Regions from separate parts of the Pseudomonas sp. 8(2025) genome, predicted to be linked through region 1. Evidence: riboswitches for the same ligand, from Rfam matches in the RefSeq annotation. Region 1 holds a riboswitch; each other region holds the start of a gene.
The links. Region 1 has a riboswitch for cobalamin ahead of ACUXVH_RS10725 (TonB-dependent receptor). Riboswitches for the same ligand answer to the same signal wherever they lie in the genome.

Region 1 (10,390 bases):
CCATTCAATGACGCCTCATCCTGGTAGGTCCAGCCAACAGGACGTTCCAGTTCGAAGGGGTATTGCTCATCGGGCTTGAAGCGCAAGGCGCTAGCCACCTGCTCCAGCGGCGGGCGCCAGATGTCCTGCCACGGCCTCCAGGAGCCGGAGGTGTAGGCCAGCACCTTGGGCAGCAGGTCCGTCACGGTTTGCGGATAATCCCCTTCCTTGATTCGTGGCGTGAACAGTGGCAACCGCTCTGTACCCAGTTGTTCGATGAGTGCCTCGAAATCGGCGCTGCCCGCGTTTTTTGCAATGGGCTCGCCCTCTGCCTGCCACAGGCTGGTGGACGCAGCAGTTCCTGAGCTCTTGAAAATGACGCTGCGCAGCTTGCCGCTGGCGACCGTGCCCAGTTCATAGACCAAGGTGAAGGCGAAGCCAGGCAGCCGGCCATCGGCCAGGGCGATATAGATCGAGGCGATGGCGCGCAGCAGATGGCTTTTGCCACTGCCATTGAGGCCCACCACGAAATGGATGGCGCAAGGTTGTGGCTGATCCTGGACCAGGGCTTCCCAGGGCGCATCCTGAGCGAAACACACCTTGAGCTGGCCCAGGGGGGCGTAGAGGTTCAGATTCAAATAACGCAAACGCATTTATTGTCCCTTGTTCGAACGGCTGACGCTGTCGCGAAAGCGCTTTGCATCCTGCATGGCGCTGTCTTCCTCGACGCGCCCCGAGTCGTTGATCCGATAGCTCCTGAATGCCGTCATGAACTCACCCTCGGTGCCTGTACCTGATCCCGGAATGCTCATTTTGCGGATCAGCCCCAGCGCTGCGATCTGTTCCAGGGTTCGGTGCAGGGACACCGTCGATAACCCTGATTGATGTTGTGCAGACACTAGGCTGTGGCAAAAGGCTTCGACCGCATCCTGATCATCTATCACCAAGGGGAACGGCAGTTCACTCAGTTCTTTCCAGACCTGGGACTGGAAGCTCGAGAGCTGGGCGGCGACTGTCGTACGTGCGCTGCGCGAGACACTTCTGACGGGCTCGGGAACCTCGGGCCGCACAGGAAGCACGAGGCGTGGTGGCGATGGCTCCGCAATGCCCCGGGTTTGCTGTTGAGCTCGCCATTTAGCCGAAAGACTGGAGGAAAAGGCCTCCGTCAGCATGGCCTCGCCAAGCCGCCGCGCCGTTTCCAGGGCATCGTTGATCCGCTCGATCGGGACTTTACGTAACAGGTTGACGATCGGCTTTTGCTGGTCGAGAGGGGGTAATGGCAGCTCAAGGCGCTCAAAGAAAGAGCGGTAGATCCGTCCGGGGATGCTTCTTAGTACTGATGCCGGCACATGCTGACGCAGCCACGACAACCTTATGAAGCAGGCCAGATAGTCCGGCAGTAGAACCTTGGTATCAGGGCGTAGCACCTGGAAGGCCGCCGAGGCGAGGGGCGTTGCGTATTCATCAGGGGTGACAGCGAAGGCAATGCCCCGTGACCTGAAGCTCTGATTGAGTGTAAACAGCACGTCATCAGCCTGGACTTCGGCGCAGGTAGGGGGCAGTTCTTCGAGCTTGAGCCTTTGCGGCTCTACCTGACCGGTTATGTGGTCAAAGCTTCGCGGGGAAAACAGCTCTGTCCTGGAAGGCCCCTGGTACTTCTTGGGATGGGCTCCCGCAGGGCTGAACTCGCAGATTGAAGATAACTTGACCCTGGGCCAGGCCTGAGCCTTCTCTCCAGAAACCAACAGTTGCAAGGCCAGAGCATCGGATAGGTCAATGACTTTGTTCAGTGCGTCCTGATAAGGCTCCAGCGAGGCCTTCTGCAGCAGTTGGATAAGGTAGTCCTGCTCTTGCAGCGGTGGCACTGGAATGGACAGGTTTTTGAAAAAACTGAGCGGAATGCTCAGTTGGCTTTGCGTGCCTCTATTGGTGTTCAACGCTGCCTTCTGGACCCAAGGCTGCTGGATGAAGTGCAGCAAGAAAGCAGGGCGTATCTGCGGACCGGCGCGCAGGGCCAGGAAGTATTGAGCAAGGCCAAGTTCGGTGACCAGCCCCGAGACTATTGTCGCTTGCATGGCGTCTCGGCCACGGGTGGCGATCAACACATCCCCATTTTTGAACAGCACGCCCTGGCGGGAAGTCTCGCCATAGGCCTGAATGCTGGAGTTCAGGCTGGGACCCGTCAACTCGGTGATGAGTGACTTGGGAAAGAAGGTCACCGGGGTCTCTGGCTCCGGGCGCTGTATGCGCGGATTCAGCTCGCAAACGTCCAGTAGCCCGACTTCTTTCCAGGAGGGGGGCAGGGTCATTGCACCTCTCCGATCTCGTCTCGCAGCTGGCGCAGTTGTTCAATGACTTTGAGTTCCAACTGCTCTAGCTCATCGATCAACTGCAAGGCTGTGTTCTCACCGGCGGATTTGGGTTGTTCAATGACCTTGTACTCATCAATGTCCAGGCTCCAGTCCTTGGCCTCGATGCAGTCTGGGTCCAGCGAGTCGGGAAATAGAGCTTCGGAACCTCTTAACTTGCGACGTACAGGAACCAGCCATTGTTTGACTTGGGTGCTGCTGCGCTCGATTACGTTATGGAGGGACGTCCAATAAGGACCTTCTTCGGCACCGGCCTGGAAATATAGATCCCTTCCGCGCTCCCAGAGCTCTGCACTCAGTTGACGTCTTCGGAAATGCACGAAGGCATCGAACAAGTCATTGTCCGCGTCAGCGGGCAGCTCCTTGCGCTTGTGGTCCATCGAGAGCCCATCTTGAGTCACCTCGTAAAACCAGACAGCGTCGGTTTGTGGTGGTGCAACGTGTGGCGAGGCCGGCGCTTGATGGTCGGTTACCTTGCGCACCACCAGTATCGCCGCCTTGATCCCGGTGTAAGGATTGAAAATCGCTCCCGGCAACAGAATCACGGCTTCCACTGAATGCCTGGAAAGCAGTTCGCGCCGCAGGTCGATCTGGGCTTGCGAACGGCCAACCAACAGGTTCTGAGGAATGATCAGCGCCGCGCTGCCGCCAACCTGCAACAGGTTCAAGGCGCGCCAGACAAACAGCAGCTCAACCTTATCGGAACGGTTGCCCTGATCATCCCGGGCATAGAAGGGCAGGTAGTTTGCGCCAGCAGCTTCCTGCGGGTCGATCCGGCCGCCAAATGGCAGGTCGCTCAGGACAAAGTCGTAACTCTCTTTCAGCCAGCGGCCCGCAGCCCCTTGAGAGTCACCGGTGACCAGGCTGTTACCTTGCATGCATTGTGGCGACTCGATGTCATGCAGCAGGAGATTGACCCAGCCAATCCGGGCCAGGGTATGGCTGAGGTCGATGCCCACCAGGGAATGGCCGTTATGGATCTGTTTTTTGGTAGCGGCCGACAACCTGGCATGCCTGGATAGCATGTATTGCTGAGCGCTAACCATAAAACCGCCCGTGCCGGCAGCAGGGTCGATGATCCGTTGCCCGGGCAGGGGGGCCAGCAGGGCCACCATGAATCGGGTTATATGTCGCGCGGTGACAAGAGGACCGATGTTGCTGCTGGTCGAGCCTTGGGTAAACAGATACTCGAACACTTCCCCGGGTGAAAACCCTTCCTGGCGCTTCTGCCCGGGGTAGGGAAACAGCTCGTCAATGGCGTGCACCAAGCCCGTGAGAGCCTGGCTTTTGCTCGGGTCGAGCTGAAAGTAGGCGTCACTCAGCATGCCATTCAGGCCCAGACGCTTGACCAGGGATGGATAGTTGCCGATTCGCATTTCCAGGCTGCGCAGCCACGGAAAAATCTGGTCATTCAAGTAAGTGCCAGGGTCTCGATGCATCAGCAATTTCTTCCAGAACGAGTGATGCTTGTTCGGGGGGTGGACCTCATCAGGCATGAGCACTTGAAAGACCGACGGCAGTCCCTCTTCATCGTCCGCAGAGGCAATGTCATCCAGGCGTTTGAGAAATATCAGGCAGGCAATCTGTTCAAGCGTCACGTAGGGCGAGGAGGCCAATCCAGCACCGGAAACCAGGTCCCAGAGCGAAGCAACTTTGTTCTTGATCTCAAGAGGCAGCATCGTAGTCCTTTGCGATAGGGGCTGCTGTGCAGCGAAACGGCGGCAAGTATAAGTGGGCAATGCAATGAGCTGCCGGCAGTCATGGGTGTTTCGAACCAGGCACCGGGCAGTCTATGTCCCTTTTTCGACCTGGAACAGTTGCAGCAAGCCTTGCAGGGTGCTGTCGACGAAGCGCTGGTCGGTGGTGCCGGCGGGAAAAATCAGGACGCGATGGATCACCAGCGACGCCAGGCCGTGGGTATAGGACCAGCCGGCGAGGGCGGCTCGGCGAACCTCGGGTTGCTCCATGTCCAGCTCTAGGACTTCGGCGACGATCCGCCGCAGTTCGCTGAAAGCCTGGTCACGAGCGCCATGCAGTTCAAGGGGCATCTGGCCGTCGGCAAACTCGGGGCCGAACATCAGCTGGTACAGCGCCGGGTTGGCGCGGGCGAAGCTGAAATAGGCCAGGCAGGCGTTGCGCAATGCCTGCAAGCCGTTCTGGGAGCCGTGCGTGGGCAGCTCTTGGGCCAGCTCGCGAAAGCCTTGAGCCGCCAGGTGACCGATGAGCTCCGCGCGATTGGCGTAGTGGTGGTAGGCCGCCGTGGCGCTGACCCCGACCCGTTCGGAAACCGCCCGCAGCGACAGCTTTGTCGGACCCACTTGCTCAAGCATGTGTCGGGCCGCTTTGAGCAACTGTGGTGCCAGATTGCCCACGTGGTAGGCGTCCCGCGACCGCGGGGAGTGCTTGGTCATGTCAGGAGGGCCCCGAATGGCTTCGACTGGAAGGCGGAAAAACGCCGGAATCCTATCATGGGCAACAATCTTGACGATGCTAAGATTGGCTCGTAGCCTGGGCACCACTACAACAAGACAACCCCAGGATCAATCCCATGTCCGAACTCAAGCTTCAGCCTCAGGCCCACGCATCCTTGCAACGCTGGCACGCCATGGTCGCCGAGCAAGACCTGCGTGACTTGCCCGAACTGCTGGACCCCAAGGTGGTGTTTCGCTCGCCCATGGCTCATACCGCCTACCCGGGAGCCCAGGTCGTGGCGACCATCCTTGGCACGGTGCTCAATGTCTTCGAGGCATTCGCCTATCACCGTGAGCTGGCCACCGCCGATGGCCTGAACGTGGTGCTGGAGTTCAGTGCTCGAGTCGGCGACAAACAGGTCAAGGGCATCGACATGATCCGCTTTGACGAGGGCGGCAAGATTGTCGAGTTCGAAGTCATGGTGCGCCCCATGAGCGGATTGCAGGCCCTGGGAGAGGAAATGGGCAAGCGTTTGTCCAGCTATCTTGCTGCCAGCAAGGGCGCGCTGCCGGCGCCCTGATACTGCGGGTTATTCGAGTGTTTCACCGGCGTCCGGGGTCAGCCATGTCTCCAGCACCCGCCGGTCCAGCTCTTCCCAGTCGGCCATGCCCAGGACCCGGGTGGTGTTCAGGCCACGCAGGTAGCCACGCAATTGATAGGCGGCGATCCGCAGGCTTTGCGGGTCGGCGCTGCTGTCACCCAGCACCTGTTCGTACTCCACCAGGTAGTCCGCCACCCGCTCACGGAATTCCGGGAGGACGGCGTCGCGAATCAAGTCAAAGGTGCGCATGGGGAATTCCTTTTTTTAGTTGTAGTCGGGCTGCCAGGCAGTCTGCCCGGGGGGCAACTATCGGTTCAAGTAATAGTGACAATCAAGCAACGCAAGTTCTGCTTTGGGCGCCAACCATGGACAATCGCCCCCGACCCAAAACCATGACCGCAACGGCAGCGCCCGTGACGCTGAACCGTTGCGCACCGAACCAGGCTGTACATTTTCAGGACTTACCGATGCGCCCTCTATTTGCTCCCGCCATGACCCTGGCCACCTTGCTGCTGGCCGGTTGCGCCACCGCGCCCAACGACCCGACCCTGGTCATGCAGACCCGGAAAACCCCGGCCGAATATGCCGAGTGCGTGGTGCCCAAGCTGCAAGGCAACGCCCAGAGCCCGACGGTTTCCCAGACCCAGCGCGGTTTTCGCATTGTCGTTGCCAGCAAGGTGGCGGCAGACAACGTACTGGAAGCCTACAAGGCGCCCAATGGCGGCAAGGTGTTCCTCTACGAGCGGCACTTGCTGGCCTCCAGCTTCGCCCCGTCGAGCTTCGAACGCGCGGCCCAGGAATGCCTGTAGCCAGCCGTGTTAAACCGCCTCTTTCAGTAACTTCTCGATCTGCGCCAGCTCCCAGGTACTGAGCAGGCTCACCGGGTCGGTGCCGAAGCGTTGCCGCGTATCGAGCTGCCAGACATCGCCTTCGGCGCTGCGGCAGCTCTGGCAGTGATGCAGATGCCGGCCATCGAAATCCAGCAGCAACTGCCAACCCTCGATATCCACCTGCACCTGGCCAGCGCCCGAATGGCTGGCGCTGGGCCGTAGGGGGTAAACGCCAAGGGCGGCATCGCGCAGGCGCTGGCAGACATCTCGGGCATTCAGGCAGGGCATGGGGCTCTCGCGGGCAGTGCAGGGACAAAGGCGCTCAGCATATCCATCGACTGCGTGGGTGCAAGTGCCGATTGGTCGCTGTCCGACGCTGGCCCGGGCCAGTGGCTGGCGAACTCACTGCACGCCTGAAATGGCGCCGCAAAGCCCTGGGCCTTGCGGCAACCCCTTGATCAGAAGCTGTAGTCGGCGGTGACGAACAACGAGCGCGGTTCACCCATCAGCCATTGCTGGCCGCTGTTCTGTTGCGCCGCGGCATAACGCCGGTCCAGCAGGTTGTTCACCTGCAGGCCCAGGCGCACATCGGGCAGGGCCTGCCAGCCGAGGTTGGCATCCAGCACCGTGTAGCCGGGTACATCGACGCTATTGGCGGTGTTGGCATAACGCGCATCGACGTAGCGCAGGCCCATGCCGGCTTCCAGGCTCGGGGCCAGGGCCTTGTTCAGCCACAGGTTGGCGGTGCGTCGCGGCACGTTGGTAGGGCGATTGCCGGCCCGGGACACCGCTTTGCCAGAGACCACCTCATCGAAGTCATCGTACTCGGCGCGCACCACCGAGGCGTTGGCCGAGACTTGCCAGCCGTGATCCAGGGCCAGCTCCAGCGAGGCTTCCAGGCCGTCGGCGGATTGCTGGCCGACCTGCTGCGCCAGGCGGGTCACCGGATCGGTGGTCAAGAGCTTTTTCTTGACGATGTGGTAGGCCGCCAGGGTCCATTCGCCACGGCCGTTCCAGAACTGCTGCTTGAGCCCGAACTCGGTCTGCTTGGCTTCGGTCAGGTCCATCTGCAACTGGCTCGGGTTGAGGCTGATCAGGTTGCTGACCCCGTCTTCACTGGTGGAGTACTGGCCGTACAGCGACAGTTGATCGGTGACCGCGAACACCAGGCCGGCGCGCCAGTTGCCGCCGGTGAGGCTGCGATCGGTGCGGGTGCCGGCGCGCAGATCACTGCGATCGATATGGTTCTGGTCGCGGCGGATGCCGGTCACCAGCGACCAGCGCTCCGACAGTTGCAGGCGGTTTTCCGCAAACAGGGCGAAAGTGCGGGTGCTGCTGTCGGTCTGGGGCGAGAAGGGCGAGCGGCTCTGGAAGTAGCCCGGTGCCGGGTTCCACGGGTCGATGTAGTCGCTACCGATATCCTTGTAGGGCGAGTTGTTGGCCACGCCGAAGCGAATCCTGTTGTACTCCAGGCCGATCACGGTCCTGCTGTCCAGGCCGAACAGCGAGTGGTTGAAGGTGAAGCTCTGGCGATCGCCGATCTGCTCCTGATCGTGCTTGATCTCCAGGTAGTCGCCGCGCAGCAACTGCTCCCGGGAGCTGACCCAGTTGTAGGCTTCGGCGTTGCGCCAGTGGCGGCGGCTCTTGATGTAGTAGAGCTGGTTGTTGGCGCTGAGGTTGTCGCTCAGGGTCCAGTCGGTGTTGAGCCGGGTCCATTCGTCGTTGTAGCGCTGCACGGCGTTGCGCAGGTTGTAGTTCTTGTCCCGCAGGCTGTCGCGGTATTGGCCGGCAATCAGCGGCGTGCCGAAATAGCTGGCGGGTTCGCTTTCACCGCGTTCATGGGCCAGGGTGAAACCGAGGTCGTCGGTGGCTTGCCAGCGTAACGCCGCGCTGAGTGCCAGGCTGCGTGACTGGCCCTGGTCGACCCAGCCATTGCTCTGTTGCTGGTTCAGGGTCAGGCGGTAGCTCAGGGTATCGGTCAGCGAGCCGCCGCTGTCCAGGCCCAGTTGCTGGCGATCATGGGAGCCATAGCCCAGGCGCAGGTGGTTGTGGATCTCACCGTCGAAGGGCTTCTTGGCAATCACGTTGATCACCGCGCCGGTGGCGCCTTCCCCGTACAGCACCGAGGCCGGGCCGCGGATCACGTCGATGCGCTCGACCATCCACGGGTCCACCGGGAAGGTCTGGCTGCCGGCGCCGGTGTACAGGCGCGCGCCGTCGAACAGGGTCATCACCGAGGAGTGCCCGGTAAAGCCGCGGGCCGACAGTGCGGTATTGCCGTTGCCCGGGGTGGCGATGCTGGTGATGCCGGGGGAGCGGGTAACGGCATCCTGCACCGTGAGGTTGTTGCGGTTGCTGATGGCGTCGTTGCCCAGGCTGCTGGTGCTGGCCGGAGTCTCCAGGGCCGTGAGGTTCAGCCGCGAGCCGGCGGGCAGGGGCGTGTCCAGAGAGGTTTGCGGGGCGCTGGAGACTCCGTTCACTTGGGTCTCGGGCAAGACCAGGGAGGTTTTCTGTTCAGCCAAGGCCAGCGCCGGGTAGGCCATGCAAGGCAGGAGGGTGAAACACAGCGAGGGGCTCGCCAGGTGTTGCAGCAAGGAGGTGCGGGACATGCGATTCCTACTACTTGTAAGGAATGAATGAATCCCGGAGGGAACAACGCATAGGGAATCGCGGGCAGCCGCGCCCACGAAAACCGGACTGCGCCCGCCCACCGCGGGGTTGTCAAACGAAGTTGCAGGCCGGTCTCCGGGCTTGCGAGGGTCATGAGGCATTCACCTTCCCATGCCTTGGCACAGTGGTCTGTCGAATGCTTCGCTCGCTTACCGTTGCGGGGGCAGCGCCGGACTGATCATCGAAATGACGCACCGGCTTCCCGTTTAACCCCATGCACGGCGGCATGGGACACCTGAAACTGGCGCGCATATGAGCACTGCCGAGCCCTTGCGTCAATGGCATGTGGCCAGCTACGGCGGCGGTTTCAGCGCTTTATGTTGGGAAAGTCAATATATTGACCTATTTTTCCTGGCGCTTAAATAATCGACAAATATCGACGCATTATTGACGATTTTGCTTTTCTGACCCAGTATGTCGGCGCTGAGCGATTGATTATCTTGAGTTTTTTTTTGACGCCAAAGCTCTGAACTCTGCTCCGAAAAAAGGCGAAACAGCCTATGGGGCAGAGCAGCCAAACAAAACATGATGGCCAGGATGGCAAGTAGCCAGGGCTGATCCGTTGGCTGTGCTAGCTTCAGACGGCGTAGCCGCGGTTTTTCTCTTTGGAATGATCTATGTCTGCCGAACGGATACTGGTTACTGGGGGCGCTGGTTTTATCGGTTCTCACCTCGTGGATGCACTGCTGGCCAAGGGTTATGCGGTGCGGGTTCTGGACGACCTTTCCACGGGCAAGGTCGGCAATCTGCCCATGGGCGATGCTGGCCTGGAACTGCTGGTGGGGGATGCCGCCGATGCGGCACTCCTGGCGGATGCCGTTCAGGGCTGCGATGCCGTGGTGCATCTGGCTGCTGTGGCGTCGGTCCAGGCTTCGGTCGAAGACCCGGTGGCCACCCACCAGAGCAATTTCATCGCCACCCTGCGCCTGTGCGAGGCGATGACCGCGGCCGGTATCCGCCGCGTGGTGTTCGCCTCCAGTGCTGCGGTCTATGGCAATAACGGCGAGGGCACGCCGATTGCCGAAGACACCCCTAAATCTCCCCTCACGCCCTACGCGGCGGACAAGCTCGCCAGCGAGTACTACCTGGACTTCTACCGCCGCCAGCATGGGCTGGAACCGGTGATCCTGCGCTTTTTCAATATCTTCGGCCCGCGCCAGGACCCTTCATCGCCGTATTCCGGGGTGATCAGCATTTTCAGCGAGCGGGCCAAGGCCGGGCGGCCCATCACCCTGTTCGGCGATGGCGGGCAGACCCGCGACTTCGTCTATGTCGCGGACCTGGTGAAGATCCTGGTGCAGGGCCTGGAATGCCCCGCGCCGGCAGCCGATGCCACCAATGTCGGGCTCGGCGGGGTGACCACCCTCAACGATCTGATTGGCGCCCTGCAGCAGATCAGCGGCAAGCCGCTGCAGGTGAGCCACGGCGCGACCCGCTCCGGGGATATCCGCCATTCCAAGGCCGACAACCGCCGCTTGCGCGAGCGCTTCGACCTGGGCACGCCCAGCAGCCTGGCCGAGGGCCTGGAA
Region 2 (10,390 bases), on a different contig from region 1:
CCCGGGGATTCTCAGCAGCTATCCGAACTTCATGTTCAACGTACCGGCCGGGCAAGTGCCGGAGTTCGTCGACGCCATGCAGGCGGCCCGGGACGCCGCCAGCTTCGAGAAGATCGTCGAGCGCTGGGGCATCCGCCGCAGCCATCCGCAGTTCTGGCAGTACTTCCATGACCAGACCCGCTACCTGCAGGAAACCGACCCGGTGGAAGCCGGGGTCCTGGACATGAACCGTTACGAAAACCTCTGACATAGAGCTGTGATCGTCCCCGGACTGCGCCTTGGCGCGGTCCGGGGACGCTCTATACCAAAGTCTATCCCGACAAAAATACTAGGACTTTGTCAGCGGCTTGGATTGGCGTAAACTGCGCCCACGTCTGCGAGGAACCACCATGAGCGCCATAACCATTACCGACGCCGCCCACGATTATCTGGCTGATCTGCTATCCAAGCAGAACACCCCGGGGATTGGCATCCGCATCTTCATCACCCAGCCAGGGACTCAGTACGCCGAGACCTGCATCGCCTATTGCAAGCCGGGCGAAGAGAAACCCGAAGACAAGGCCCTGGGCCTGAAAAGCTTCACCGCCTACATCGACGCCTTCAGCGAAGGTTTCCTCGATGATGCGGTGGTCGACTACGCCACCGACCGCATGGGCGGCCAGCTGACCATCAAGGCGCCCAACGCCAAGGTGCCGATGGTCAATGCCGACAGCCCGGTCAACGAGCGCATCAACTACTACCTGCAAACCGAGATCAACCCGGGGCTGGCCAGCCACGGCGGCCAGGTCAGCCTGATCGACGTGGTCGAGGACGGCATTGCTGTGTTGCAGTTCGGCGGCGGTTGCCAGGGCTGCGGCCAGGCCGACGTGACCTTGAAGGAAGGCATCGAGCGCACCCTGCTCGAGCGCATTCCGGAGCTCAAGGGCGTACGTGACGTCACCGACCACACGCAGAAAGAAAACGCCTACTACTAAGGCGTTCGCTGCGACTTGAAAAAACGGCGCCCCGTGAGCGCCGTTTTTTTATGCCCCCAAGCCAGCTCCTACAAAGCGTCCAGCGCGGCAACATAGGAACTCCCACCTCGTAGGAGCCGGCTTGCCGGCGAATGGGCCCTCAAGCCTTGCACGATGCCAAGATCGCCTTCGCTGGCAAGCCAGCTCCTACACAGGGTGTGTGTCAGGGGCGATAGAGGTGTGCGTGCCCGGCGCGGTACAGCGACGATTCGCTGAATGCATCCGTGGCGAGCACCCGGCCCACCAGGATCAGTGCCGTGCGCCGAAAACCCTTGGCCGCCACCTGATCGACGATGTCCGCCAGGGTTCCCAGGGCCCAGTCCTGATCCGGCCAGGTGGCGCGGTGCACCACTGCAATCGGGCAGTCTGCGCCGTAGTGGGGCAGCAACTCGGCAACGATCTTCGATAGGTGATTGACCCCCAGGTGGATGGCCATGGTGGCGCCGTGGGCCGCCAGGCTGGCGAAATCCTCGCCGGCAGGCATCGCGGTCTTGTCCGCGTAGCGGGTAAGAATCACGCTTTGGGAGACGTCCGGCAGGGTCAGTTCGGCCCCCAGCAGGGCAGCGCAGGCGGCGGTGGCGGTGACCCCGGGGATGATCTCGAAGGGGATGCCCAGCTCCCGCAGGCAGCGGATCTGCTCGCCGATGGCGCCATACAGGCTCGGGTCGCCGGAATGCACCCGGGCCACGTCCTGGCCCCGGGCATGGGCCTGCTTGATGGCCTCGATGATCTGCTCCAGGTGCAGTTCGGCGCTATTGATCACCCGCTCCGCGCGGTGCCCGTCGAGCACTGCCTGGGGGACCAGGGAGCCGGCGTAGATGATCACCGGGCAACGATGGATCAGGCGCTGGCCCTTGACGGTGATCAGTTCCGGGTCGCCGGGGCCGGCGCCGATGAAATAGACAGTCATGGCTGTGTCCTGTGAAAAAAGGTCGGGAGCCGTGCTTCAGATGAAGATTGCTCATGATCGAAGGCGGGAATTATCGGGGATTCTACCGGGCGGCGACCAATGCCAGGGTGGCCTGGGCGTATTTCTGCCGGGGAACAAGCAGTGTGGCCGGGCCGGGTGACAGCTGTTCGGCCAGGGCCAGGGCGGCACTTTCGGCCACGCCGTAGCAGCCGGTACGTTCGAAGGCGATTTGCGAGCGGTGGCTCAGGCGCAGGGCAAAGGGGGCGAGCTGGCCGCTGCTGAAACAGGTCAGCGGCAGTTCCAGTTGCTCCGCCAGTTGCAGCAGGCCGGGTTCGTTGCGCTTGAGGTCGATGCTGGCCAGGGCCAGGACCTGTCGGGCCTGCCACTGGTGCGCCGCCAGGACCTGGTCGAGCAAGGCGCGCAGCGTGGTCACCGGGCAGCCTTTCTGGCAGCCCAGGCCGACCACCAGGGTCGGCGCTGCGCTCACTTCGATCATGCCGAGTACTGGCCCGCGCTCTTGCGCCGGAACAACCAGGCGCTGATCAGCCCGAGGGCCAGCCAGAAGGCCGCATTGGTCAGCTGCGAGGCGATCTTGAATTGCGCTTCCAGTTCTTCCGGGGCCAGCATCGAATGCACTTCCGGCTGCGGCGCGCCGATCACGTGGGGTACGGCGATGATGGCCGCGCCCAGGACCTTCAGCAGCCAGTTGCGGGCGAACACGATCAGGGCAATGCCCACAGCGGTGGAGGCGGCGGTGCCGACCCACCAGATCTGCCGCTGTGCCAGGTCGGCTGCGGCGGTGCCCGGCAGTTCCGGCGGCAGGCCCAGGGTCGGCGCCAGGCAGAAGGTGGCATAGCCGGCCAGGCCCCAGAGCAGGCCCTGGGACGTGCGGTTCGGCGCGCGCAGGGTGTAGAGGCCGGCCAGCATCAGGGCGAAGCCCACGGCCACCACCAGGTTGCCTCCGGTGGTGGACAGCACGCGCTGCCAGCCGTCTTCCGGCTCCCAGGCTTCGGCATCGTGGCTGTGGGCGGCCATGGCGCCTTCGACGTGCTCATGGACTTCGGCCGCGGGGGCCTTTTCATAGGTTTCCGCCTGCAGGATCAACGGGGCGACCCAGAAGCTTTGCAGCAGGGTCAGCAGCAGGGCGGCCAAGAGGCCGGTGAAACCTGCGGTTTGCGCGATACGCTTGATCATGTCGGCAGGTCTCAATGGCAAGGGAAGGCGGCGCTGTGGCGGGTGTCGTGGGCCGCGTTGTGCACCGCCTCGATGTGGGAGAAGCCGGCGAAGTACACCAGGCACGCGCCGAGGATCGAGGCGCCGATGGCGGCCACCAGGCGCTGGCTCAGGGTGGAGGTCGTGCTGGCGGAGTGGCTGGTGCTGCTGATGATCGACATGGCGCTTCCCTCTGGAGTGTCAGCGGGGTAGAGGCGCAGGAAAACCCCGCGTGATGGCCACGCAGGGTTTGCAACAGCGCCCGCCCACCGCGGGTTGTTATGTAAGTGTTGCGGGCCGGTCTCCGGGCTTGCGAGGGGCAGGGCTGTGTCATGCCGTGCCAGCAAGTGTCGCCTTCCCATGCCTTGGCACAGTGGATCTGACACTTCGCTCGCTTACCGTTGCGGGGGCAGCACCGGACTGGCCACGGCTTTTTAGTTAAGCACGTGATTCACCGGTTTCCCGTTTCACCCTGTAAGGGGCACCCGTAACAAGGTGTGTAGGAGATCATGGGCGGGGCAGGGGCGTCAATTGCCGTGACCGCTGCGCAGGTGTGCGCCGCGCTCGCGCAAGGTTCAATGGCTCTTTCGCCGGCAAGCCGGCTGCTACGGGCGCATTGTCGATTGACCGTCCCCCTGGCTCTGCGTAGCCTTGCGCTTTCGAGGTTCTTCGGCCACGGGTCGAAGCTAAGAAGGGAACGCGGTCGATGCCGCGGCTGCCCCCGCAACTGTGAAGGGTTCGATTGCTGCAAGGCCACTGCATGGGCGTCGACGACGCCGGTGGGAAGGCGCAGCAATCGCCGGTCCGACGACTGGCAAGCCCTCAGCCAGGAGACCTGCCTCGATCCAAGATTCTCACTACAACCGGGCGGGGTGATCCGGTGGCGAAATCTCCGCGCGCCCGGCGTTGCGGTTCTCGTCCCGTTTGCCCGCCTCCTTTTGCCAAAGGGCATCCGATGAAAACACTGGCCAAACTTCCCGTCACCATCGTCACCGGCTTCCTTGGCTCGGGTAAGACCACCTTGCTCCGGCACATGCTGGACAACGCCCAGGGCCGGCGCATTGCGGTGATCGTCAACGAATTCGGCGAGCTGGGCATCGACGGCGAAATCCTCAAGCAATGCGCCATCGGCTGCACCGAGGAAGAGGCCAGCGGCCGAGTCTACGAGCTGGCCAACGGTTGCCTGTGCTGTACCGTGCAGGAGGAGTTCTTCCCGGTGATGCGCGAACTGGTGGCGCGCCGTGGCGACCTGGACCACATCCTCATCGAGACCTCCGGCCTGGCGCTGCCCAAGCCTCTGGTCCAGGCCTTCCAGTGGCCGGAAATCCGCAGTGCCTGCACCGTCGATGCGGTGATCACCGTGGTCGACAGCCCGGCCGTGGCCGCCGGCACCTTCGCCGCCTTCCCCGATCAAGTGGACGCCCAGCGCAAGCTCGACCCCAACCTGGACCACGAATCGCCGCTGCATGAGCTGTTCGCCGACCAGCTGTCCAGCGCCGACCTGGTGATCCTCAACAAGACCGACCTGATCAGCCCCGAAGACCTGGCCAAGGTGCGCCTGGAAGTGGCCGAGGAGCTGCCGCCGGCGGTCAAGGTCATCGAAGCCAGCAGCGGTCGCCTGCCCCTGGATGTGCTGCTGGGCCTGGGTGCCGGTTCCGAGGAACACATCGACGGCCGCCACAGCCATCACGACCATCACCATGACGGCGATGACGATCACGACGACCACGATCACGACGCCTTCGATTCCATCTCCATCGAGCTGCCCCAGGCCGACGAAAGCCTGCTGCTGGACGCCCTGACCCAACTGGTGGTCAAGCACGGCATCCTGCGGGTCAAGGGTTTCGCCGCGATCCCCAACAAGCCGATGCGCCTGCTGATCCAGGGCGTGGGCACGCGCTTCGACAAGCACTTCGACCGCAAGTGGGGCGCCGACGAGGCCCGTACCACGCGCCTGGTGCTGATCGGCCAGGAACTGGACGCCGCCCAGCTCGAAGCGCAACTGCGCGCCGCACTCAGCGTCTAAGCCATGCACCTGCTCAGGACCCAGCCCGGCGGTTTCGTGTCGGATGACAACATTGCCGACCTGGGACAAACCCCCGCCGAGCTGGTGATCCTGTGCAGCGGCGATTCCAGCCTGGCGCTGCTGGCGGACGCCGCCGAGCAATTGCCCGAGGACTACCCCAGCTTTCGCCTGGCCAATCCGATGCAGGTGCAGAACCACGCCTCGGTGGACCTGTATGTGGACCAGGTGCTGCGCCACGCCAAGGTCATCCTGATTTCCCTGCACGGTGGCATCGCCTACTGGCGCTACGGCGTCGAGCAGTTGGTGGAGCTGTCCAGGCGCGGGGTGCAGTTGATCCTGGTGCCGGGGGACGACCGCCCGGACCCGGAACTCAGCGACTTGAGCACGGTGGCTGCCGGCGAGCGCGACCGCCTGTGGCAGTTTTTGCGCCAGGGCGGGCGTGACAACGCGCTGAATTTCTACCGCTGCCTGGCCAGCGGCCTGTTGGGGCGCGACTACCCCTGGAGCGAACCGCAGGCCCTGCCACGCACGGCGATCTACCACCCGCACAAAAGCCAGGCTGCCCTCAGTGACTGGCAGGCCGACTGGCAGCCGGGGCAAGCCGTGGCGGCGCTGCTGTTCTACCGCTCCCACCTGCAGGCGGCCAACACCGGCTTTATCGACCTGTTCTGCCAGCGCTTGCTGGCGGCGGGCCTCAACCCCTTGCCGATAGCGGTGGCCAGCCTCAAGGAACCGGGCTGCCTGAGCCAGGTGGAAGACTGGCTGGATGAAACCGCGGCCGGGGTGATCCTCAATACCACCGGCTTTGCCCAGTCCAGCCCCGAAGCCCCGCACCTGCGGCCGTTCCGCCGCAATATTCCGGTGATCCAGGCGATCTGCGCCCAGGACAACGAACCGGGCTGGCGTGACAGCGAGCAGGGCCTGGGGCCGCGGGACCTGGCCATGCACATCGCCTTGCCGGAACTGGACGGGCGCATCATCAGCCGGCCCATCAGCTTCAAGGACCTGGCCTGGCGCAGCGAGCGCAGCCAGTCGGACGTGGTCTGCTATCGCGGCCAGCCCGAACGCATGGATTTCGTCGCCGAACTGGCCCGGCGCTGGGTCGAACTGGGGCGCCTGGACAACGGCCACAAACGCGTGGCCCTGGTACTGGCCAACTACCCGACCCGGGACGGGCGCATCGGCAACGGCGTGGGCCTGGACACCCCGGCGGCGGCGCTGAACATCCTCAAGGCACTGCACGCCGAAGGCTATCCGCTGCCGGCCGAACTGCCGGCCAGCGGCACCGAGTTGATCCAGCAGTTGCTGGGTGGGGTGAGCAACGACCTGGACAGCCTCGACCAGCGCCCCTGCCAGCAAAGCCTGGCCATGGCCGACTACCTGACGCTGTTCCAGGCCCTGCCCGAAGCCAACCGCCAAGCGGTGCTGGCGCGCTGGGGCACGCCGCAGCAGGACCCGATGTGCCGCAACGGGCGGATGATGATCGCCGGCCTGCGCTTTGGCCTGACCTTCGTCGGTATCCAGCCGGCCCGGGGTTACCAGGTGGACCCCAGCGCGGTCTACCACGACCCGGACCTGGTGCCGCCCCATGGCTACCTGGCGTTCTACTTCTGGCTGCGCCAGGCCTACGGCGCCCACGCGCTGATCCATGTCGGCAAGCACGGCAACCTGGAATGGCTACCGGGCAAGGGCGTGGGGCTTTCCGAGCAATGCTGGCCGGATGCGCTGCTGGGGCCGTTGCCGAACATCTACCCCTTTATCGTCAACGACCCGGGGGAGGGCGCCCAGGCCAAGCGCCGCACCCAGGCGGTGATCATCGATCACCTGATGCCGCCCCTGACCCGCGCCGAGACCTATGGCCCGCTGCGCAACCTGGAACTGCTGGCGGACGAATACTACGAAGCCCAGTTGCTGGACCCGCGCCGGGCCCGGGAGCTGCAGCGGGACATCCTCAAGCTGGTGCGCGAGACCCATATCGACCGCGAGCTGCAACTGGGCGAACAGCTCGACAGCGACGCCGACGCCGCGCTCTGGCTGCCGCGCCTGGACACCTACCTGTGCGACCTCAAGGAATCGCAGATCCGCGATGGCCTGCACCTGTTCGGCGAGTCCCCCGAGGGGCGCTTGCGCATCGACACCCTGTTGGCCCTGCTACGCATTCCCCGGGGCGACGGCAAGGGCGCCCATGCCAGCCTGCTGCGGGCCCTGGCCAAGGCTTTCGGCCTGGGCTTCGACCCCCTGGACTGTGCCTTGGCCGAGCCCTGGACCGGGCGCCGCCCGCCCGTGCTGCAACAGTTGAGCGAGGCGCTGTGGCGCACCGCCGGTGACGTTCGCGAGCGCCTGGAGCTCTACGCCGCCGGGTTGATCGAAGCGGCGCTGCAAGGGCCCGTCCCACAGCTGGACGAGCCCGGCTGGGAGCCGGTGCAGAGCATCATCGACGGCCTGCGCGAGGTGGTCGCACCGCGTCTGGACGCCTGTGGCCCGGCGGAAATGCGCGGCCTGCTGGACGCCCTGAACGGGCGTTTCGTGCCTGCCGGCCCCAGTGGCGCGCCAAGCCGCGGGCGCCTGGACGTGCTGCCCACCGGGCGCAACTTCTACTCGGTGGATGTGCGCAACCTGCCCACCACCACCGCCTGGCGCATCGGTTTCCAGTCGGCCAACCTGATCCTCGAACGCCACTTGCAGGATCACGGCGACCACCTGCTGCAATTGGGCCTGTCGGTCTGGGGCACCGCCACCATGCGCACCGGTGGCGACGACATCGCCCAGGCCATGGCCCTGATGGGGGTACGCCCGGTGTGGGCCACCGGCAGCCAGCGGGTCGATGACTTCGAGATCCTGCCCCTGAGCCTGCTGGACCGGCCGCGGGTCGACGTAACCCTGCGGGTGTCCGGGTTCTTCCGCGATGCTTTCGCCAACCTGATCCGCCTGTTCGATGCGGCGGTGCAGGCGGTAGCGGCTCTCGATGAACCCGAGGACTTGAACCCGCTGGCGGCCAGGGTGCGTGCCGAGCGCGCGGCCCTGGAGGCGTCGGGGCTGGATGCCGACGCCGCCTCGCGCCAGGCCGGCTGGCGGATCTTCGGCGCCAAGCCGGGGGCCTATGGCGCCGGGGTCCAGGGCGCCATCGACGGCCGCCTGTGGCAGAGCCGCGAGGACCTGGCAGAGGTCTACCTGAACTGGGGTGGCTACGCCTATGGTGGCAGCGACGAAGGCACTGCCGCCCGCGAGCAGTTCGCCACCCGCCTGAGCCGGGTGCAGGCGGTGCTGCAGAACCAGGACAACCGCGAGCACGACCTGCTGGACTCCAACGACTACTACCAGTTCCAGGGCGGCATGCTGGCGGCGGTGGAAAGCCTCAGCGGCGCCAAGGCCGCCAGCTACCACGGCGACCACAGCCAGCCGGACCTGCCGAAGATCCGTACCCTCAAGGAAGAACTGAACCGGGTGATCCGTTCCCGGGCGGCCAACCCGAAGTGGATCGAAGGGGTCAAGCGCCATGGCTACAAGGGCGCCTTCGAAATGGCCGCGACCCTGGACAACCTGTTCGCCTTCGACGCCACCACCGAACTGATCGACGATCACCAGTACGCCTTGCTGGCCGATGCCTATCTGCTCGATGGCTCGACCCGCGAGTTCGTCCGCCAGCATAATCCCCACGCCCTGCGGGACATGACCGAGCGCCTGCTGGAAGCTCAGCAGCGTGGCCTGTGGCAAGAGCCTGGCGATTATCGTGAAGCCCTGGAACACCTGCTGCTGGATATAGAAGAAGATTCCTGAGGCGGCGAGTGCTGCGCACTCGATCGCCAGCAAGCTCGCTCCTACAGGGCTGGCATTGCCGTTGTAGGAGCGAGCTTGCTCGCGAAAGCGTCCTGCGGGACACCCCCCCCCGACCCAAGCGAGACCCTGACATGAGCGACACCCCACATTTCCCGCTGTCCGCCGTGGTCGGCGCCGAAGCACTGAAACTGGCCCTGTGCCTGACCGCCATCGACCCGAAGATCGGCGGCGTGCTGATCGAAGGCCCACGGGGCATGGCCAAGTCGACCCTGGCCCGGGGCCTGGCGGACCTGTTGGCCAGCGGGCAGTTCGTCACCTTGCCCCTGGGCGCCACCGAAGAGCGTCTGGTGGGCACCCTGGACCTGGACGCCGCCCTGGGCCAGGGCCGGGCGCAATTTTCTCCGGGGGTACTGGCCAAGGCCGACGGCGGCGTGCTCTACGTCGATGAAGTCAACCTGCTGCCTGACCACTTGGTGGACCTGTTGCTGGACGTGGCCGCCAGCGGCACCAACCTGATCGAGCGCGACGGTATTTCCCACCGCCATTCGGCGAAGTTCGTGCTGATCGGCACCATGAACCCGGAGGAGGGCGAACTGCGTCCGCAACTGCTGGACCGTTTTGGCCTCAACGTCGCCCTCAGCGGCCAGCCCGCGCCCCAGGAGCGCGGGCAGATCATTCGCCGCCGCCTGGATTTCGACAGCGATCCCCAGGGCTTCTGCGCCCAGTGGGCCGAACCCCAGACGGCATTGCGCGAGCGCTGCCAACAGGCGCGGGCCGCCCTGGCCAGCATCCCGCTGGACGACCAGGCCCTGGCGCTGATTACCGAGCGCTGCTTTGCTGCTGCCGTGGACGGCCTGCGCGCCGACCTGGTCTGGCTGCGCGCGGCCCGCGCCCATGCCGCCTGGCGTGGCGCCCCGGCGATTGCCGAGGAGGATATCGACGCCGTGGCCGAGTTCGCCTTGCGCCACCGGCGGCGGGAGACACCGCCCAGCGCGCCACAGTCCGGGCAAAGCCCCCAGGCACCGGCGGCATCCAACGCCAACCCCAGCGAAGGCCAGGGCCAATGGGGCGAAATGCCGGCCCAGGCCCTGCCCACCGGCGCCCGTCGTGAAGTGCCCAGCTGGCCAAAAAAGCCCTAGGCATCCGCCCCCGCACTGACCGGGGGGCGGATGCCAAGCCCCGGGCGGGGCACCTGGATCACGGCCGGCAAGGCAAAAGCCGCGAGGCCAGCGCCGGTTCGGTCAACTGGCCCGGCACCTTGCTCAAAGGCCGTCCACGGTTGCGTGCAGACCTGCTGTTTCGCTTGCGCAGCCGCTCGCCCCATGAGCTGTGGCTGGTGATAGTCGACGCGTCGGCCTCGACCCGCCGGCACAGCGCCCTGAGCGATGCCAAGGGCCTGCTGGCGCAACTGTTCGACGACGCCTACCGCCAGCGTGCACGCCTGGCCCTGCT
Region 3 (10,390 bases), on a different contig from region 1:
CAGCGCCAGGAACTCCCCGGCCCGTGGATAGGCCGCGCGAAACTGCTGGGCCGTGGCGTGGATCTGGTACGGCAGGTAGTAGCTGCCGCCGCGCTTGATGGCGCTGTCCACCAGGGCGCGGGTCCATACGCCGACTTTTTCCCGTTCCTCTGGCGCGGTGCTCTGCTGGTAGTACAGCACCAGGGCGAAGACCTCGGTCTTGGCCCAGGCCAGCAGGGTGCCCGGGTCGGCCTTGGCGTGGCGGATCGACAGGTTGATCACGTTGACCTTGTGCGCCCGCAGGGTCGCGCCCATCTCCTGGACGAAGCTTTCCAGCTGGTCGGGGGGCACGAAGTATTCCTGCAGCACGTAGGTGCGCTTGGCCCGGGAGTCGGGTTCCAGTTCACGCACATCGAGGCTGGCTTCGTGGTTGCGCCAGGACACTTGCGGTTTTTTCAGCACCAGGGGGTCGATCACTTCCTGGCGCAGGGTCTTGCCGCCGGGCCACTGGCTCACCACTTTCAGGGCCTTCTGTTCTTTCCAGTAGTTCTGGTCCAGGGGCGTGAGGCGTTCCTTGACCGTGACCGGCAGGTCGGTCTGGCTGTAGGAAACCGCGCGCAGGGTCTGGTACTGGTCGGGGTAGAGCACGGCGTTGTGCAGGATGACCTTGGGGTTGTTCTGGATCCGGGCCTGGAAGTAGGGGCGGTAGTCCCCCAGGGGCATCTCGTCGACGCTGCGCAGCAGGCGCACGTTGTCGCTCAGTTGCAGGGTGGCTTGGACGATCACCCCCAGGCCGCCGTAGCCGCCGATGGCGCCGTAGAACAGGTCGCGGTTGTGCTGCGGGCTGGCGTCCACCACTTGGCCGTCGGCCAGCACCAGCTTGATGGATTTCACCGAGCTCACCAGCGGGCCGTAGCCGATGTAGCGGCCATGGGCGTTGACGCTCAGGGCGCCGCCGACGGTGAAGTTGGCGTAGCTCTGCATGATGCTCACGGACAGGTCGTGGGGGTCGATGTAGTCCTGCACGGCGCGCCAGGTGATGCCCGGCTGCACGGTGATTTCCTTGCGTTCCTTGGAGAAGTCGAGCACCCGGTTGAAGCCGCGCATGTCGATCTGCAGGGCGTGCTCGGTGGCGGTCTGGCCGCCCATGCTGTAGCGCCCGCCGCCAATGGCGATGGGGCCGGGGTGCCCGGCCACCAGCTGGACGATCTGCTCCAGGCGGGTGGGGCGCACCACCTGGTCTACCACTATGGGGTTGAGCTGGGTGATGTCGTTGACGGTTTCTGCGGCGTGGGTGGTGAGTGCGCCGCCGAGTGCCGCGCATAAAAACAGGCCGATCGCGAATCTCATTCGCTGTGTCCATCCCTGGTGGTGGCGCGCCGCTGATGGGGGCGCAAGTGGCGGCAGAATAACGCCGCGACGGGTCCATGACCATGGGGGCAGCGCACCGGCTGCAAGGCCGGCATCGGCCCGCGGGCCTGCCCTGCGCCTTAGAGCGCCGGCAGGCCCAGGGTGGCGGCGCAGTGCTCCAGGGAGCGCTGCTGGGTCTGGGCGTAGAGCTGCAGTTCGTCGAGGGTGGGGCGGCCCAGGGCGGCTTCGAACGCCTGGCGGTTGGATTGCCCGGCGTAGTGGCTCTGGCTGTCGTCCCCCAGGTTGGACTGGAAGATCCCGGCGGCGCTGACCGGCAGGAAATCTTCATACACCAGGGGTTCGGCGCTCAGGTGCCCGGCCGCCAGCAGCGCTGCCAGGGTGGTGGGCCGCTGGGGCTGGTTGCGCGCGGCCAGCCCGGTTTCGCTGACGAAGTAGCGAAAGTAGGCCAGGCCCTGTTCGCGCATGGCCGGGTGGCTGTCGGGAAATTCCCTGAAGTGCTCTTGCATCAGTTGGTTGTAGCGTTGGGCATTGGCTTCGTTGGGGAAGTCGCCCAGGGCGTCGCGGGCGGCGTTCAGCAGGCGGTCGTAGAGCTCGCGGCCCTTGGGGGTCAGCGCCGCGCCGCGCTGTTCGATCTCGCCGAAACGCGCGCTGTGGCTGCCCTGGCTCTGGGCCTGGTCGGTGAAGGCCACGGATTCCTCCAGGGCCTTGAAGCTGGTCTGGCGCAGCAGGATCGGGCATTCCCGGCGCGGTGGGCCTTCGATCACCGCCTTGGGGGTGATGCCGCGGGCAGGCATCAGCCGTTGCACTTCATCGATGTCCAGGGTGCGCGGGGTCAGGTGGTTGATGTGCGGGCCCTTGAAGGCCACCACGTCGGCGATCAGCCGGTGCTGGGCGCTGAGGCTGGCGTACTGGGCGGCGGTCACCGTGGCGTGGTGGTGCCAGCGGAAGGTTTCCAGGGCCTGGCGGATAAAGTGCTCGGCGTCTTCGGCGTCCAGGCCTCCGGCAGCCTCGGCCTGCTGGATCAGTTCCAGCACCTGGGGGGTGAAGATCTGGCGCCGGGCCAGGACCTGTTCGGCAAAGCTGCGCAGCTCCGGGTTGTCGATCAGCTCCAGGCGCAGCAGCGAGGTGAAGACCCGGAACGGGCTGACTTGCAGGGCCGCTTCGTGCACCGCGCGAAAGGCCGTGGAATGCACCGGCACCCCGGCGGGGGTCAGGTCGTAGTAGCCCACCGGCTGCATGCCCATCACCGCGAACAGCCGGGCCAGGGTCGCCAGCTCGGCGGCGCTGCCGACGCGGATCGCGCCGTGGCGCTCCAGGTCCAGGCGCTGCAGTTCACCGCTGCTCTGCAGGTGCCGGGCAAGTGCCGGCTGCCGCTCCAGGACCTGGGCGTTGACTTCGGCCACCAGCTCCATCAGGGCGCCGTAGAGCGGCACCTCCTCGCGGTACATGTCCGACATCGCCCGGGAAAATCCCTGGCGGATCAGGTCCGGGCTGACGAAGTGCTGGTTGCTCATGAACAGGCTTCCCGTGGCAGAGGGGCGAGGCGTGAAAGGGCGGATCGGCCTCGATTCTGCTGGGCCTGCCCGAGGCTGACAAACGAAGTTTCCTCTGAACTTCATTCTGCAAATGAATGCATGAGCGGGCCGCTGTCAGTGCCGCTGGCGTTCCAGGAACTGCTGGTACAGCCGGGCACTGCGCACCGGGCGTTCGACCATGGGCATATGCCCGATGCCCTCCCAGAGTTGCACCTGGGCCTGGGGCAGGCCCTTGGCCCAGACCTGGGCGCTGCTGGGGTGCAGCAGGCGGTCCTCGCGGCCCCAGAGCAGCAGGGTCGGGGCCTGGATCTTCGCCAGCTCGGGCTCCATGGGCGGGCTGGCCTGGAGCTCGGCGAAGATCCGCGCCAGTTGCCCGCGGCGCGCCTGATAGCGTTCGGCGATGGCCGCCAGCACTGCTTCGGGTACCCAGGGCGGGGCGGCCATGGTCAGGTTGTAGAAGTGCTGGAAGTCGGCGCGGGAGCGGACCAGGAAGGGGTTCTTGCCCTGTTCCAGCAGGTGCTGCAGGTCGCTGGTCTCGGGGGCTTCGACGCCGGCCGGGTCGAACAGCGCCAGGCCGCTGATCCGTTGCGGGGCATGGGCGGCCAGCCAGGCGGCGATATAGCCGCCCATGGAGTTGCCGATCACCTGCACCCGCTGGATGCCGCAGGCGTCGAGCAAGCGCAAAAGGCGCTGGGCCTGGGCCGGAACGCGGTAGTCCTGGTGGGCGGCATAGGCGGTTTCGCCATGGCCGCCCAGGTCCGGGATCAGCAACCGGTAGTCGCGGTTGAAGTGCCGGGCAAAACGCAGCCAGATGCTCTTGTCCGCGCTCAGGCCGTGCAGCAGCAGGATCACCGGCGCCTGGGCCGGGCCGCCCTGGTAGGTCATCAGGGTCTCTTCGCCGATCTGCACCGGGACTTTCTGCAGCCGGTACAGGCGTGCTTCCAGGGCCACGCTGGCGTCGTACAGCAGGTGGCCGATGCGCGGGTAGGTGCGGTAGCACCAGAGTGCGGCAAGGAGCAGCAGGACCAGGATCACCAGCATCGGCGGCCTCCAGGGGCAGGGTGGAACGGCTCAGGGGCGGCGCGCGCCGTGCTCGCCACTGCGAAGTCGGTTATCGGCCGCCCCTCAGTTATAGCCAAATATTCCCCACCTGCTGGCGCTGGCAGGCCGAAACTGGGCGTTGGCAGTGATGGCGCTTTGAAACGCGACTGATAGACTTTCACCGGTTGCTTGCCACCCGCTCGTTCCACCTTTACCCATTGCTGATCGGAGGCGACTTGCTCCCTGCGCAGGACACCAGAGGGAAGGGACTGTCATTGGCCAGGAGGCTTTATCGGTCACGGACCCTGGGCCTGGCCCTGGGGTTTTTCTGCGTGGCCGCGGGGATGGCGCCCCTGCAACCGGCGCCCTGGGTCTGGGGCTTCATGCTGTTCAATGCATTTGCCTGGCCGCACCTGGCCTACCAATGGGCGCGGCTGGCCCGGGTGCCGTTTCGTGCCGAGTACCGCAACCTGCTGGTGGATTCGCTGCTGGGGGGCTTCTGGGTCGGCGCCATGCACTTCAATCCGCTGCCGCTGGCCACCACCCTGGGGATGATGGCCATGAACAACATGGCCCTGGGCGGGTTACGTTTCTTCCTCGCCGGCAGTGCGGCCCAAGTGCTGGGCATGGGCGTTGCCCTGTGGCTGTTCGGGCCGGCGTTTGTCGCCCAGACCACCCCCGAGCAGGTGTATGCCTGCCTGCCGATGCTGACCCTGTACCCGCTGGCCCTGGGCTACATCTGCTATCAGCAGGCGGTGACCCTGGGCCGGCACAAGCGCGAGCTGCTGGCCCTGAGCCGCACCGACAGCCTGACCGGGCTGCTCAACCATGGCGCCTGGAAGGACCAGTTGGAGATCGAGTTCCAACGCTGCAAGCGCCAGGCCCATGGTGGCGCCATCGCCCTGATCGACATCGACCACTTCAAGGCCATCAATGACACCTACGGCCATGTGGCCGGGGATGTGGTGCTGCGCCAGTTGAGCAAGCTGCTGCGCCAGAACCTGCGGGTCAGCGACCAGGCCGGACGTTATGGCGGCGACGAGTTCTGCGTGATCCTGCCGGACGTGCCCCTGGCTCATGCCGCCGAACTGATGGAGGCCCTGCGCGGTCGTTTTGGGGCCCTGGGCTATGAACAGAGCCCGGCGCTGCAGGTCAGCCTGAGCATCGGCCTGGCGGCCTTCAACCCCCTGCACGACGACGCCATGGGCTGGCTCAACGATGCCGACCAGGCCCTGTATGCGGCCAAGACCTGCGGCCGCAACAACGTCACCTGCCACCCGCCGGAGCAGCCGTCCAGGCGTTTGCTCAACTCCCTGTAGCCGCTGTTCCTTGTGTCCCGCGAAGGCGTCTGTGGGTACGCCGAGGGATCGGGGGTGTTCCCTTCGCCGGCAAGCCGGCTCCTACGGGGGTGGGGGTCAGTCGTGGGTGGGGTGCAGGCGCCGGGCCAGTTCCAGGGCGGTGCGGCCGCTGGCGATGCCCGGCACCAGTCGGGCGAAGGGGATGTCGATCAGTCGGTCTTCGCGCACCGCGCGCAATCGCGACAGCACAGGGTCGCTGTGCAGCAGCTGGCGTTTGCGCCGGGCGGGCGACCACAGGGCGTCGGCCAGGAGCATGGCGTCGGGGTCGTTGGCCAGCAGGGTCTCGCTGTCCACGGTCAGGCGCGGGCGGTCGATGGCGGCAAAGCTGTTGCGCGCACCGGCCGCTTGCAGCAGCACGCCGACAAACCCGCGCTGGCCCTGGCTGGCCAGGCCGTTGACTTCGCTGTCCAGGTAGAACACCGAAGGCGTCGGGCGCTCGTGGTACAGGGCCGCGGCGGCCTCCAGGTCGGCATCCATCTGGCCCACCAGTTGCTGCGCGCGGGCCTCCTGGCGCAGCAGCCGGCCCAGGGTCAGCAGGTCGCGGCGGATATGCCCGAAGTAGTCCTGGTCATGCCCGGCGCAGGCCGATTCCAGCAGGTAGCTGCCCACACCTATGGCTTCCAGGCGTTGCCGGGAGCTGAAGTTTTCCGGGAAGGCCGAGGCGAAGCCGCCCACCACCAGGTCGGGTTTCAGGCTGTAGAGCACTTCTGCCGACGGGTACTGGCGAGCGATGACCGGCACGCCGTGGTAAAGCCCTTCGGCCTGGGCCTGGCCATCGTCGTCCAGATAGGCGACGCCGATCATCGACGGCCCGGCACCCAGGGCCAGCAGCAGGTCGGCGCTGTGCTGGTTGAGGGCGACGATGCGCTGGGGCGGGCCATCCACCGTCCAGGTCCGGCCACAGTTCTGGTAGCTGTGTGCCAGGGCTGGCAGGGCCGCCAGCCACAGCAGCAGGCCGAGCAGTCTGCTAGGCATCCGCCGTTCCTCCGTAGGGCGCGGGAATCCGTAGATCCGCCACCGGTTCGCCCTGGACCAGGTGCTGCTGCACCAGGCGCAGCACCTCGCCGTCATCGCGCACCCGGTACCAGCAGCCGTCCGGGTGCACGGTGAGTACCGGCCCCAGGTTGCACGGGAACTGGCAGGCGGTGCGGGTCAGCAGCACGCCACCGGGCGTCTCCATGTGCTCCAGGCGCAGCAGTTCGCGGCGCAGGATCTTCCACAGCGCCAGGGCGCCGCGCCGCACGCAGCGCGGGCCGGTGCACAGGAACACCTGGCGGGCATGGGGCGGCACCCGCGACCAGTCCGGGTCGCTCTGCACCGCGTTGACGTTGTCGCAGGCCAGGTGGCGCTCGCGCTGGCCGATGCTGGCGCAGGCCAGGGCCGCGTCCAGCCCGCGCCGGCCCAGGGCCTGGGCGGTGATCCACAGCCGCGGTGCCTGGGGGTGGGCCTGGGCCAGGCGCCCCAGCTCATCGCGCAGCCAGTCCAGGTAGGCACTGTCGGAGCTGGGTTCCAGGTCCACCACCAGCAGCTTCGCGCCGTCCTCGGGCAGGGCTTCGCCCAGCGCCGCCCAGAGGCTGTCGAAGCCGTCCAGGGTGTCGATCACCCGGGTGTCGGCGCCGTCGCCGCGCAGGGCCTGGAGCTCCTTGCGAAAGGCTTCGCCGAGGGCGCCGCCGTGCAGGCCGGGGCCGACGAACAGCACCCGTTGATAGTTCTCATGCATGTCGGTCGGCCTCAGAAGCGGTAGGTGTAGCGCACTTCGGTGGTGAAGGGGCGCCCCAGGTTGTCCACCGAGGGCGAGGTGCTGGTCATGCTGGTGCTGTAGTCGCGGTCGAACAGGTTCTCCACCAGCAGGCTCAGGCGGTGCTGCTGGGCCGTATCCAGGTAGCGATAGGCATCGACGTCGACCACCGAATAGTGGCCGTAGTCGACGTTCTTCGGGCTGTCGATCTGGCCGATGTAGCGGACCGCGCCACCCACGCCCCACATCCGGTCCGGGGCTTCGAAGCCCAGCCGCGAACGGGCGAAGAAACCGGGGATGTTGCTCAGGGTCACGCCGTTGCGCGACTCCACCAGGTTGCGGGTCATGTCCGCCTGCAGGGTCCATTGCGGGCTGAACTGCCAGCGCCCGTCGAGTTCGATGCCGCGCACCTTGATCCGGCCCTGGCCGTTGCTCCAGACATCGTTGGCGTCGAGGGTGATCAGGTCGTCGATCTTGCGGTGGAAGGCGCTGACGCTGGCGTTGAATTCGCCGGCCAGCAGGCTGCCCTTGTAGTCCAGGCCGAGCTCGGCATTGAGGCTCTTTTCCGGCTTGAGGTCGGGGTTGCCTTTTTCGTAGTCCTCGTTGGCGTACAGCTGCTCGGCGTTGGGCAGCTTGAAGGCGCTGCCGTACTGGCCGCGCAGTTGCCAGTGGGGCGTCAGGTCGTAGAGCGAGGTGAGCATGCCCACGGTGGCGCTTTCGCCGCCGCTGATTTTCTCGTGGCGCACGCCCAGGCTCGGGTGCCAGTCGGGCAGGGCGTCGAACACCGGGCGCAGCTGGGTGTACAGGGCATTGGCCTGGGCCTGCTTGTTGTCGATCTTGAGCACGTCGTCCTGGCCCTTGAACCACTGGTTGTCGGTGCCCAATACCAGCACGTGGCCGCCGTCCAGCTCGGCCTTGCCCTCGGCCTGCAGGCCCCAGTCGGTGAAGCCCCAGTAGTCGTTGTGGTTGCGCACCTTGAGGCTGGCGTCGTCGAGGCTGTCGATCCTGGTGTAGCGGGTGTCCCAGTCGTTGACATGGCCCTTGACGAAGTAGCTGAAGCCTTCGCCCAGGCGCTGCTCGAAGGTCGCGGTGGCGATCTGCTGGATGCGGTCGTTGGTGGTTTTCCGGTTGTTCACCGGGCGGGCGAAATCCAGGTTGGCGTCGCTGTACTGGTAGAACAGTTCCAGCCGCGAAGCGTCGCCAAGGCCCTGGATCGCCTTGGCGCCGAAGGTGGTCACTTCATAGCTGCGTTTCTTGTCCCGGGTGTTGGCGTTGTAGGCGCTGTTGCGAAATGGCTGGTAGCCATCGGAGACGTTGTGGCTGACATAGGCCAACAGCCCCAGCTCGCCCAGGCCGTTGCTGAGGATTTGCTCGGTGCGGGCGTCGCCGCTCCTGCCCATGAAACTGTCCAGGCCCAGGTTGACCTCGCCGGAGACGTCGCGGGTCTGCGGGCTGCGGGTGACGATGTTGATCACCCCGGACACCGCTTGTGTACCGAACAGCAGGCTCTGGCCACCCTTGAGCACCTCGATGCGCTCGATGGCGTTGGCCGGCAGGGTATCCAGGTACAGGCCGCCGTACAGGCGGTTGTTCAGGCGCACGCCTTCCAGCAGGATCAGGGTGTCGTCGTTGCGCCCGCCCAGCAGGGAATAGGTGCCGTAGTCGAAGGGGCCATTCTTGGGCGCCACATACAGCCCCGGCACGTACATCTGCAGGACCCGGGTGATGTCGCTGCTGGGGCCGGCGCGTTCGATCTGCTGGCGGTCGATGATCTCCACCTTGCTGCCGTACCGGGCCATTTCGGCCACCGTGGTGGACTCCACCGAGGGGGCGGAAACAAATTGCCGGTCCAGCGTCAGGGGGCTGTCGTCCGCCAGCAGCAGGGGGCTGAACAGGCAGCCGAGCAGGGCGCCGCTCATGGTGCGGCCAGGTGCACGCCAGTCGCGTGCAAGGAAAGCGTCAGGTGTTGTCATTGTTGGTCTTCTCGAAAGTGTCTTCGGGAAGCACGCAGGAGAGGGTATCGGCCACGGGCACGCGACCATACCGGCCCATGCCCGCCCACCGCAGGATTGCCAAACAGACGTCACAGGCCGGTCTCCGGGCTTGCGAGTCTGGCGGCATTCGCCTTCCCATACCTTGGGTACAGTGGCCTGTTGAATGCAGCACTCGCTTACCGTTGCGGGGGCAGCACCGGACTTGCCCGAAAAGGGGCGCACCGGTTTCCCGTTTCACCTCCTGCACGGCGGCAGGAGGCACCTGAAACTGGGCGGCATATGAACATCCGCCCCGGCGTTCGTCAACGTTGCGCCTGCCGCCAGGTGTTACCGGATTCATCGCCCTGACGCCTCTGTAGCCGCTGCCGAGCCCGCGAGGCTGCGCAAAGGCCCGCAGGGCCTTGCTTGGCAGTCTCATGTCGAGCACCTCAGCGGTCTTGAGATTTCGCGCCCCTGCGGGCCGTTCTTTCGAACGCGGCCCGAGCCTGCGGCAGCGGCTACAGGAGCAGGGCGCTTTGCGGGGCCAGGTGCCGCTGTGCGTGCAGGGCCGTGCGTGACTCGCAGGCCAGCAGCGGCACCGCCCGTACCGAGTCGCCCGGCTGCAGTTGCAGGCGCTTGGCGGTCAGCCGGTCCACCAGTAGGCAACCCGAAACCAGGCGCCCGGGGGCGGCGGTGATGCGGCAGCTTTCCAGGCGCCGGTTGTGAATCAGCCACACCGGCGCCTGTGCATCCGGAGTGCCCACCAGCAGGGGCAGGGTCTGGCTTTCGCGCACGCTGCGGATCTTCGCCACCTCGGCCTCGATCAGCGGCCCGCCATCGAAGATGTCGATGCAGCCCTGATGGCTGAAGCCTTCGTCGCGCAGGATGCTCACCGCCTGTTCGGTGCTGGCGTGGGCCTGGCCGATGGCGGCCTGCGCCTGGGGGCTGAGCAGGCAGGTGTACAGCGGCTGGCGCGGCATCAGTTCGGCGATGAAGGATTTGCTGCCGTGGCTGGACAGGCGATTGGCCTGCTGGAAACCCATCTTGAAGAAGTGCCGCCCCAGGCTGTCCCAGAACGGCGAGCGGCCCTGGCTGTCGAGCTGGCCGCGCAGTTCGGCCACCAGCTTGTCGCCGAACAGCCGGGGGAATTCGGCGACAAACAGCAGGCGCGCGGTGGACAGCAGGCGGCCGGTGTAGCCCTGGCGGTGATCGCGGCGCAGGAACAGCGAGCACAGCAGCGACTGCCCGGTCATCTCGTTGCACAGGAACAGGGTCGGGATGTGCTTTTCGATGCCCAGCACCGGGGCGCTGCCGTGGGTGGTGCCGACCCGGTAGTTGTAGCAGGGCTCGCGCAGGCCGATGGCGCCGCTCAGGCCGCAGACCCCGATCACCTGC

Region 2: linked by a shared signal. The riboswitch ahead of cobW (cobalamin biosynthesis protein CobW) and the one ahead of ACUXVH_RS10725 (TonB-dependent receptor) in region 1 are both predicted to bind cobalamin.
Region 3: linked by a shared signal. The riboswitch ahead of ACUXVH_RS27085 (TonB-dependent receptor plug domain-containing protein) and the one ahead of ACUXVH_RS10725 (TonB-dependent receptor) in region 1 are both predicted to bind cobalamin.

What each region holds. Positions count from the first base shown of each region.
Region 1 covers NZ_JBQOIE010000004.1:241,257-251,646, reverse strand. The annotation lists gene ACUXVH_RS10765 (AAA family ATPase) at 1-632, opposite strand, end outside; gene ACUXVH_RS10760 (restriction endonuclease subunit S) at 633-2,288, opposite strand; gene ACUXVH_RS10755 (class I SAM-dependent DNA methyltransferase) at 2,285-4,027, opposite strand; gene ACUXVH_RS10750 (TetR/AcrR family transcriptional regulator) at 4,139-4,759, opposite strand; gene ACUXVH_RS10745 (nuclear transport factor 2 family protein) at 4,897-5,340, shown strand; gene ACUXVH_RS10740 (hypothetical protein) at 5,350-5,610, opposite strand; gene ACUXVH_RS10735 (lipoprotein) at 5,829-6,170, shown strand; gene ACUXVH_RS10730 (DUF7693 family protein) at 6,180-6,479, opposite strand; gene ACUXVH_RS10725 (TonB-dependent receptor) at 6,650-8,800, opposite strand; cobalamin riboswitch at 8,911-9,115, opposite strand; gene ACUXVH_RS10720 (NAD-dependent epimerase/dehydratase family protein) at 9,479-10,390, shown strand, end outside.
Region 2 covers NZ_JBQOIE010000017.1:26,529-36,918, forward strand. The annotation lists gene ACUXVH_RS26380 (fatty acid cis/trans isomerase) at 1-247, shown strand, start outside; gene nfuA (Fe-S biogenesis protein NfuA) at 390-974, shown strand; gene cobM (precorrin-4 C(11)-methyltransferase) at 1,177-1,923, opposite strand; gene ACUXVH_RS26395 (cobalamin biosynthesis protein) at 2,006-2,419, opposite strand; gene ACUXVH_RS26400 (CbtA family protein) at 2,416-3,117, opposite strand; gene ACUXVH_RS26405 (CbtB domain-containing protein) at 3,129-3,317, opposite strand; cobalamin riboswitch at 3,414-3,639, opposite strand; cobalamin riboswitch at 3,781-3,992, shown strand; gene cobW (cobalamin biosynthesis protein CobW) at 4,091-5,161, shown strand; gene cobN (cobaltochelatase subunit CobN) at 5,165-8,938, shown strand; gene ACUXVH_RS26420 (ATP-binding protein) at 9,070-10,077, shown strand; gene ACUXVH_RS26425 (vWA domain-containing protein) at 10,131-10,390, shown strand, end outside.
Region 3 covers NZ_JBQOIE010000018.1:56,670-67,059, reverse strand. The annotation lists gene ACUXVH_RS27115 (FAD-binding oxidoreductase) at 1-1,329, opposite strand, end outside; gene hglS (2-oxoadipate dioxygenase/decarboxylase HglS) at 1,470-2,864, opposite strand; gene ACUXVH_RS27105 (alpha/beta fold hydrolase) at 3,000-3,926, opposite strand; gene ACUXVH_RS27100 (diguanylate cyclase) at 4,163-5,245, shown strand; gene ACUXVH_RS27095 (ABC transporter substrate-binding protein) at 5,342-6,259, opposite strand; gene ACUXVH_RS27090 ((2Fe-2S) ferredoxin domain-containing protein) at 6,252-7,004, opposite strand; gene ACUXVH_RS27085 (TonB-dependent receptor plug domain-containing protein) at 7,016-8,941, opposite strand; cobalamin riboswitch at 9,094-9,297, opposite strand; gene ACUXVH_RS27080 (arginine N-succinyltransferase) at 9,514-10,390, opposite strand, start outside.